Regions from separate parts of the Bilifractor sp. LCP21S3_F8 genome, predicted to be linked through region 1. Evidence: riboswitches for the same ligand, from Rfam matches in the RefSeq annotation. Region 1 holds a riboswitch; the other holds the start of a gene.

Region 1 (4,213 bases):
TCAATCTGTCCCTCATCCGCCGTAAAATAATACCACGGTCCGCTGACCGTCTGATAACAGCGTTCCTCAATGATCCGCCCGGCTTTTCTCAGTTCCGCCAGATGCCTCTCGTCTGAAAAATAATATTCTCTGCCGTTCTCTTCTCCCTGCCGCATCGGCCTTGTGGTATACAGCACGATCGGCTTCAGATTCAGCTCCGACCGGGCAAGCAGCGCGGTGTATATGTGATCCTTCCCGCTTGCGCTCTTTCCCATAATGTAAAAAATTGTACCCATATTCACTCTCCACCGGTCACCGATACGCCCGGTGCCTCTCTCGGCTTCGTCCTGTATCATGACCTCATCCCGAGCTGCGGCTTCCTCCCACACAGCGGCCTTTCTCCTGCGTCACAACATCTGGTCCGCACCGCGCATTTTCCCTGAGTCGTAACATTTGATCCGCGCAGCGGTTTTTCTGTCGCACGATTTCCTTCCCCACGACCGCGGCTGTTACCTGCGCTGCGGTTTTCCCGCGCCGCGGTTTTTTCTGACGCTGTGGCTCCTTACTCTGTCTCCGCTTTCTCGTTTGTCGGCCTCTTTCCCATCCGGCGAAGACGCCGGATCAGGAATGGAAGCTCAAATATGCTCATCGCGATCCATCCGAAAAGATACGACCATGGAATCGAGATGAAACCCCAGTGCCACACGAACACCATCGGTATTTCCGATGCGACCCGGACTCCCATGTTGATCAGACTGGAATATAACGTGACCTTCAAGTCCCCCGTTCCCCGGAAATATCCCTGAAGTCCGTTTGTGAACGCGGGAACCGGATACATGACCGCAATGAGCCGCATATAGCGCTGCCCTTCCGCGATGACCTCAGGATCCGAAGTAAACAGCCTGGTCAGCGGCCCTGCCGCCAAAAACACCACAGCACCGATCACCACGCCATAAACGAGCTCGCAATACATTCCGGCACGATATGTCCGCTTCACCCGCGACGCATTCCCCGCTCCGACGTTCTGCGCCATCACCGAAGTCATGGCGTGCGCGATATTCTGCTGGGGAATCGTTGCAAAATCATCCACCCGGTTCGTTGCGTTGAAAGCCGCCGTCGCGTTTACCCCGAGCGTATTTACGATGGTCTGGGTTCCAATCTTTCCCATCTGAACCGTGCTCTGCTGGAGCGCACTCACAAAACCGAACGCAAGGGTTTTCTTCAGCATCGACCAGTCAAAGATCAGCCATTTTTTTCCAAGACGAAGCTCCGGAACCTTCCTCTGAATATAGAAATAACAAAGAACCGCACTGAGGGCCTCACAGATCACCGTACTGATCGCGGCGCCTTCCACTCCCATGTGAAGTAACGCGATAAAAAAAAGATCCCCGAGAATATTCAGTACCGCACTTCCGCCGAGAAAAATCAGCGGAGAGACGCTGTCACCCATCGCCCGCAGCATACTGGCCAGATAATTATAGATAAAACTGAAGAACATGCCGAACAGTATGATCCTCAGATAGAAGACTCCCTCCGGAAGAATGACCGCCTCCACCTGCAGCGCCATCAGAAGCGGCTTCGCTGCCACAAACATCACAGCCGCGACTGCCACGGAGAAAACGCACCCTGAGATCATTCCCGTACTTACCTGTCTCTGCAGCTCCTCCTTCTTTCCCGCTCCATACAGCGTGCTTACCAGTATTCCCGCCCCGAGACAGATCCCGTTTGTGAAAAGCAGAACCAGGGTAACCAGAGGATTTGTCGTACCCACTGCCGCGAGCGCTGTTTTTCCGACAAACCGTCCCACAATCATGCTGTCTGCCGCATTATAAGTAAGCTGAAGAAGCGTTCCCAGAACCAGGGGAATTGTAAACAGTATCAGGGTCTTTAGAATCGGCCCTTTCGTCATATCCTTCGTCATATCCCAAACCCGCTTTCAAACTCATACCTGCACATTATACCACCGAAGATGCAGGATTCCATTTTAAATCTGCGGCAGGCGGGCAAAATCAACAATTAACTTTGGTATCCTTTGCTGCCTTTGCTTTGCTGTTTTAACCCGCCACAGGATTGACACTGAAAAATAAAGTGACTAAAATATAGAAATACAGCAGGGGAGTCCGCCGGAAAGGACTGAGATACAGATGTTGTCTGTGACCCTTATACCTGATCTGGATCATGCCAGCGTAGGAAGCGTAAAGAGAATCATAGGATTTTTCCGTAGAAAACCCGCTCTTCATCCTTGATACAGCAGTGCCTGATTCATTCCGGTGCTGCTGCATTTTTTATGCCGACAGACGCAGAAATCCACCTGCGGCGCGCGATTTCCTTGTTGGCTGTTGAATACGAAGATGTTGAAAAGGGAAAAGGAGGAAAAAAGAAATGAAGGCAAGTGTAGCCATTCAGACATTACCAGATGTGGACAACGATGAAGAGCTGATCCGGATTGTAGATGAGGTTATCGCCTACATCAAGAGCACCGGCCTCAGCTATTATGTGGGGCCTTTCGAGACCGCCATCGAAGGAGACAGCTACGACCAGCTGATGGACGAAAGGAATGCCAGCATGTCGCAATCCGCGCCGGCGCACCGTCTGTCTCCGCATACATCAAGGTGGTATACAACCCGGAACAGGAGATTCTGAGTATCGACAAAAAAGTTTCAAAACATCATACGAAATAATACCGACAGAAATTTCCGGAGCCAGTCGTCATGAGTATCCCTGCTGCAGTCATCATATATATGCCAGCTGCAGCAGGGATATCTTCAGCCCTCTCTGTGATAAAGCCTGTTGTAGTATTCCAGGGAATAGTGGTAGAGCTCGTCCCTCGCGATGTCCGTCTGTTTCGGATCTGTCATATCCGTCATTACGCTCGCCAGGATTCTGCCGTTTTCTCCGTAATGATCCACGAAATCACGCACAATTCTCCGGATTTCTTTCTCATCCGCCCCGTGTGGTATATCAATATCAAAGGCGAAGCTCATTTTCGTATTCCACTGATCAAACAATTCATCGTAATCATTGGCACGATGCTGCGGATTCCAGTAATCCACTCCCATTTCGATCATTTCCGGGAGATACTGGCCGTTCTTGCCACAAGAGTGCAGCTCTACAAACCGACCATTCTTTTTTACGAAATCATGCAGGAATTTTTTCTCATAAGGCAGAAGCTGCTCATCGAACATCTTGTTCGAGAAAAAGCCTGCGCGCTCGGTGCCCCAGTCATCGTGATACAGAACGCCGTCCACGCGCCCGTAATAATCGAATACCTTCTGCGTTGTCTCGATCTTGTAGTCCGCCATTTTGTCAAAGAAGTCCGCCAGAAGCTCCGGTTCCTCATAAAATGCCATCAATGACTCCGCAAACGGAATCAGCTCGTGAAGTCTCTCAAAAATGCCTTCCGTACACTGGTATATATGCACACGATCCGGATCCAGATCCTTCTGAATCTTCTTCCCGTCCGCTTCAAAATCGACCCCGGAGATATCCGGCCATTCCAGTTCTTCCTTCCACTTCGAAAAATCCGATATGGTTCTGGTTCCCGGTTTGGTAATCATACCGTTAATACTGTCGACCATCTCCCAGTATACGCCCCACCAGTCATATCCGCTCACCTCCGGAACCGGATGTTCCTCTATGGCGTCCGGCCATATGGTATTCGATTCAAAGAAATAGCACGGAATCCAGTACGGTTGTTCTCCCTTGACCGCACGGATGTAATTGTCCCGCACGGATACCGGCCTCCCGCTGATCGGCGGTTTCGGCTGCTGAATCAGCCACGGAAATGTACCCGGCTGTGCCCAGTTCCTGGAATAATCTCTCTCTGATGCCCTTTTCATATATTTTCCAATCATATCTATTCCTCTTTTCCTCAACCTGTAAGCTTCTCAATTTGAAAAATATACGCATTCAATTTCGTCAAAAACTCTGTTCCTGCGCCGGCTGATTATATCTATTCTTCCCGTCGTTCCTGTCCTTCTTTTCTTTCTTATGTATTTTCTGTCTTATGTATTTTCCTTCTTGAACGGACTCGCAAAAACAAAGATGACTGCCGCCACAAGATCGAATACAATTGCGATCACAATCATCGGAAGAATAAAATGATCCTCACCAAAGATCCGCATCAGAAGCGAATTATACGGTGAAGCCACAAATCCTCCCAGATTCATGCATGCAAGGATAAGAGAAGATGCCATTGCTACCGTGCTCGGTGGTGTCACCATGCCCATCCATG
Region 2 (4,213 bases), on a different contig from region 1:
ATATCTCGATGATGGATGTGGTCATGGCACTCATGACGCACGGCTTTGAGATCGAGGGAGAAATGCCGGAGCTGAAAATGCCCTGGGAGGAAGCAAAGGACGCACAGGCAGCCGGTGACAGTGTGAGCCGGGAGGCGGCGCAGGCAGATGGTGGCAGTGTGAGCCGGGAGGCGGCGCAGGCAGAAGGCGGCAGTGTGAGCCGGGCGGCGGCGCAGACAGAAGGCGGCATGACTGAGGAGCGCAACGAACTTCTCAAGAGCTACCTGAGAAGACTCGGCAGCGGTGAGGACCTTGAAGCAGTAAGAGCCGATTTTGTGAAAAATTTCCGTGATGTTGATGCCTCCGAAATCATGAGAGCGGAGCAGGATCTTCTGAAATCCGGGACTCCTCTTGAGGAGGTGCAGAAGCTCTGCGATGTACATTCCGCGCTTTTCCACGGTGCGACAAGAGAAGAGAAGATCGCCAATGCGGAGAAGGCGGTAGAGGATTCTCTTATGAAGAAGATCGGAGACTCCTCTGTTGCAGCAGGGAAGGCCGGAGATTCCTCTGTTGCAGCAGGGGCGACAGGAGTTTCCTCTGCTGTAGAGAAGAAGAGAGCCGGTGCTTCTGTCGCTGAGCAGAGGACAGCAGACTTCTCTCGTATAGCGGAGATGACCTCAACGGCAGCTGCGGATCCGGGCGACCGCAAAGAGCTGGCGGCTTCGCTCGCGTCGGTTCCGGGCCATCCGCTGAATCTCTTTGAGAGGGAGAATCAGGCAATCGAGACGCTTCTTCTCCGTGCGCGTGAGGCTGTCGCCGGAAAGAGTGCGGACGACAGGCTTATGTCACAGCTTCGCGAGATTGCAGTTCACTACGCGAAGAAAGGAGATCTGCTCTATCCGCATCTGAAGGTGCGTTATGATATCTCCGGCCCGTCAGATGTCATGTGGACCGTGGATGATGAGATCCGCGACGAGATCAGTGCGCTTTCAAAGGATGAAGATCACGACGACGACTGGTACGGCCGGCTGTCGGCGGTGCTTGACCGGGCGGAGGAAATGATTTACAAAGAAAATAATATTCTCTTCCCGATCTGCGCGGTGAATTTCACGGCGGAAGACTGGTATTCGGTGTACCGGGACTCCGGAGATTATACGGAGATCCTCGGTCAGTCCTTTACGGACTGGGAAGAAGCGGAGCAGGCTCTGAACGCAGAGAAAAAGGCAGAAAAGCCTGGCCTCTCCCAGGGCGAGGTTGTGATGCCGGGCGGACATATGACGGTTCCGCAGCTTACAGCACTGCTGAACACCATACCGATGGAGATCAGTTTTATTGATGCGGACAACATCAACCGCTACTTCAATGAGGGACCGAAGGTCTTCAAGCGTGCGGGAATGGCCATTGACCGGGAGGTCTTTTCCTGCCATCCGCCAAAGGTAGAGCCCATGGTCCGCAGTATTCTGGACAGCTTCCGGGACGGAAGCAGGGACAGTGTACCGGTATGGATGGAGAAAAACGGAAGAACCATGCTGGTGAACTATCTTGCCGTAAGAGACCGGAAGGGCAATTATCTTGGGGCTGCGGAGCTGGTGCAGGATATGGAATTCGCGAAGGAACACTTCGCGGGTCACTGAATCAGCAGGAAAATGAATTGACGGTTTTGCTTTATCTGCTATACTGTAAATACAAAGAAAAACTGCTGGGGGAGCGGAAGCTGAGAGTGCCGTGCATGCGGCTGACCCTGATGACCTGATCCGGTTAATGCCGGCGTAGGGAAGCTGAGTCTGAATGCAGGCTGTGTGATCAAAGAAATGAATGTTTCTGAGAGTTCCGTAGCTTTGAAAAGTGAAATCCTCCCGCAGACAACTGTGAGGAGGATTATATTATGTCTGTATTTGCTACTCTTGGAAGTGACGGAGTATACCAGCTGACGCAGGTCGGCTACATTGCGGTGATTGCCGTGATCATTCTGGCACTGCTTCTGGTCTGCCTGATCCGGAAACCGGACCAGAAGGGTGTACTCGGTACGAGAAAGCTTGTGTTCTCGGCGATGGCAATCGCGCTTGCGACGGTCGCATCCATGATCAAGCTGTTTCATCTGCCGATGGGCGGCAGCATAACCTTCTTTTCCATGCTGCTGATATCGCTTGTGGGATATTGGTACGGCCTTGGGACAGGGCTGTTTGCAGGTCTTGCCTACGGTCTTCTCCAGCTGATCGTTGATCCCTATATTATTTCTCTGCCGCAGATGCTGGTGGATTATGTGTTTGCGTTTACGGCTCTCGGGCTCTCCGGTGTGTTTTCCGGGGCGAAGCACGGACTGATCAAGGGCTATCTGCTTGGAGTTGTCGGCAGGTATTTCTTCGCGGTTCTTTCAGGCTACATTTTCTTTGGAAGCTATGGCAATGAATACGGAATGTCGGCGATCGGATACTCCCTTGCCTACAATGCGATCTACATCTTCGTGGAGTGCGGCCTCACCATTGTGCTGCTTCTCATACCGGCCGTGAATAAGGCGATGATAAGGGTCAGAGGGATGGCGCTTGCGGGAGGTAATTCGAGACAGAGCGTGGCATAAGGCACGGGCGAGGCATTGAGACGGTGCGTGTGTGGGAATTTCCGGACGGTCGCAGTATGAGACGCTGAAGGCCGGAATGTCCGTGGATGATGCAGCGCAGGAATTCCCGGTCGGTCGCAGTATGAGACAGCATCCGTGTAAGTGAACATGCAGGAGGAATCAAAATGACTGTTTTTCTGCTGACAGTACTGATCGCTTCGGAGGTGGCGGCAACGTCGCTCCTGAAGTATACGCATCACTTTACCCGGCCGTTACCGTCAATTATCTGTATCGCGTGTTATTGTGTGTGTTACTACACCTTTTCTCACGTCATGGATCGTATGAACGTGGGCGTCGCCTACGCAATCTGGTGCGGAGTGGGACTGATCGCCACAAATGTCATCGGCTATCTGCTGTTCCGTCAGAAGCTGACCGGTGTCGGCGTCTTTGGAATCGTGCTGATTATCATCGGGTGTGTGATTGTAAACGTCTGGGGAACCAGATAGTGGGATACGGCAGATATGGAATACTGCAGATATAAAATATGGCAGATATAGAATACTGAAAATATATAATACGATACGGAAGATATGTAGAAGAAGGCCGCTGCGCAAACTGTTGCGTGGCGGCCTTCCTTGTTCGCTTGAAGATTCTGAACATATGGCCAGGTATCGCATCAGCTCCTCAAAAACGCAGACAGGATCGTTACACGCGAAGCGTGTGTAAGAGACTGGCCGTGATTTACGCGAATAGTGAGCCGCAGCCGAATGCGAAGTATTCGTGTGCGGCGAGCGTCGCGATAGCGAGATAAAACTCGCGCAGCGTGTTTTATCTCGTTTCGAAGGCAGCAGGAATGAGCAACACGAATGAGCTTTCTTTTTCGTTGATATTGCCGGAATGTTCCTGTATAATTCAAAATCATATTTAGTTGATAGGAAATATAATAAATGCAGAAATGTAATGCAAAAACGTGGCTGAGAGCCGGTATTATGAGGAACTGCGGCAGTGAAGTGGCGTTATGAGGAACTGCGGCTGTGGGCTGGCATTAGGAGAAGCTCCGGCTGTGGTTTCGTAACATAATGAGCGGCAGGTGTATTTTTTCTGGAGGAAGGGACGCATGAAGAGCATGATCAGGAGAGTGCCGGTTCCGATAGCAGGAGTGATGCTGGGTTTTGCGGCATTTGGGAATTTTCTGAAGAGCTATTCGAATCTTGTGTGGATTCTCATGGAGCTGGTATCCGTGGCGCTTCTGGTGCTGCTGGTTCTGAAGGCTCTTCTGTATCCGGAAGATTTGCGCCGGGATATGAAGAATCCTGCCATAGCCGGCGCTGCGGGGACTTTTTCCATGGGACTGATGTTCCTCGCGGTCAGTCTGAAGAGTGTCAGCGTTCCGGCTGGTGTGTCAGTCTGGTGGGCGGCGCTGGTGCTTCACGCGGTGCTGATCGTGTGGTTTACAGCGTCCTTTGTGCGTTGTTTTCAGCTGAAAAAAGTATACATGACATGGTTTCTGGTCTATGTGGGCATTGTGGCGGCTGCGGCGACGAGCCCTGCTTTCGGGATGCAGGCGCTCGGCAGAGTGCTGACGGTTTACGGTCTGGCAGCGACGTCGGTATTGATGATCCTGATGGCGGTCCGTTATCGTAAGCTCCCTGCGGAGAAGCTGCTTGCGCCTCTGAC

What was found. Region 1 has a riboswitch for thiamine pyrophosphate ahead of ACTQ3A_RS13090 (thiamine-binding protein). Riboswitches for the same ligand answer to the same signal wherever they lie in the genome.
Region 2: another riboswitch for thiamine pyrophosphate. It lies ahead of ACTQ3A_RS09090 (energy-coupled thiamine transporter ThiT); the one in region 1 lies ahead of ACTQ3A_RS13090 (thiamine-binding protein).

What each region holds. Positions count from the first base shown of each region.
Region 1 covers NZ_JBQKIK010000039.1:9,842-14,054, forward strand. The annotation lists gene ACTQ3A_RS13080 (guanylate kinase) at 1-275, opposite strand, end outside; gene ACTQ3A_RS13085 (MATE family efflux transporter) at 542-1,900, opposite strand; TPP riboswitch at 2,082-2,189, shown strand; partial or broken gene ACTQ3A_RS13090 (thiamine-binding protein) at 2,362-2,660, shown strand; gene ACTQ3A_RS13095 (uroporphyrinogen decarboxylase family protein) at 2,745-3,833, opposite strand; gene ACTQ3A_RS13100 (MFS transporter) at 3,984-4,213, opposite strand, start outside.
Region 2 covers NZ_JBQKIK010000017.1:62,044-66,256, forward strand. The annotation lists gene ACTQ3A_RS09085 (DUF438 domain-containing protein) at 1-1,613, shown strand, start outside; TPP riboswitch at 1,671-1,772, shown strand; gene ACTQ3A_RS09090 (energy-coupled thiamine transporter ThiT) at 1,865-2,557, shown strand; gene ACTQ3A_RS09095 (DMT family transporter) at 2,722-3,042, shown strand; gene ACTQ3A_RS09100 (TDT family transporter) at 3,654-4,213, shown strand, end outside.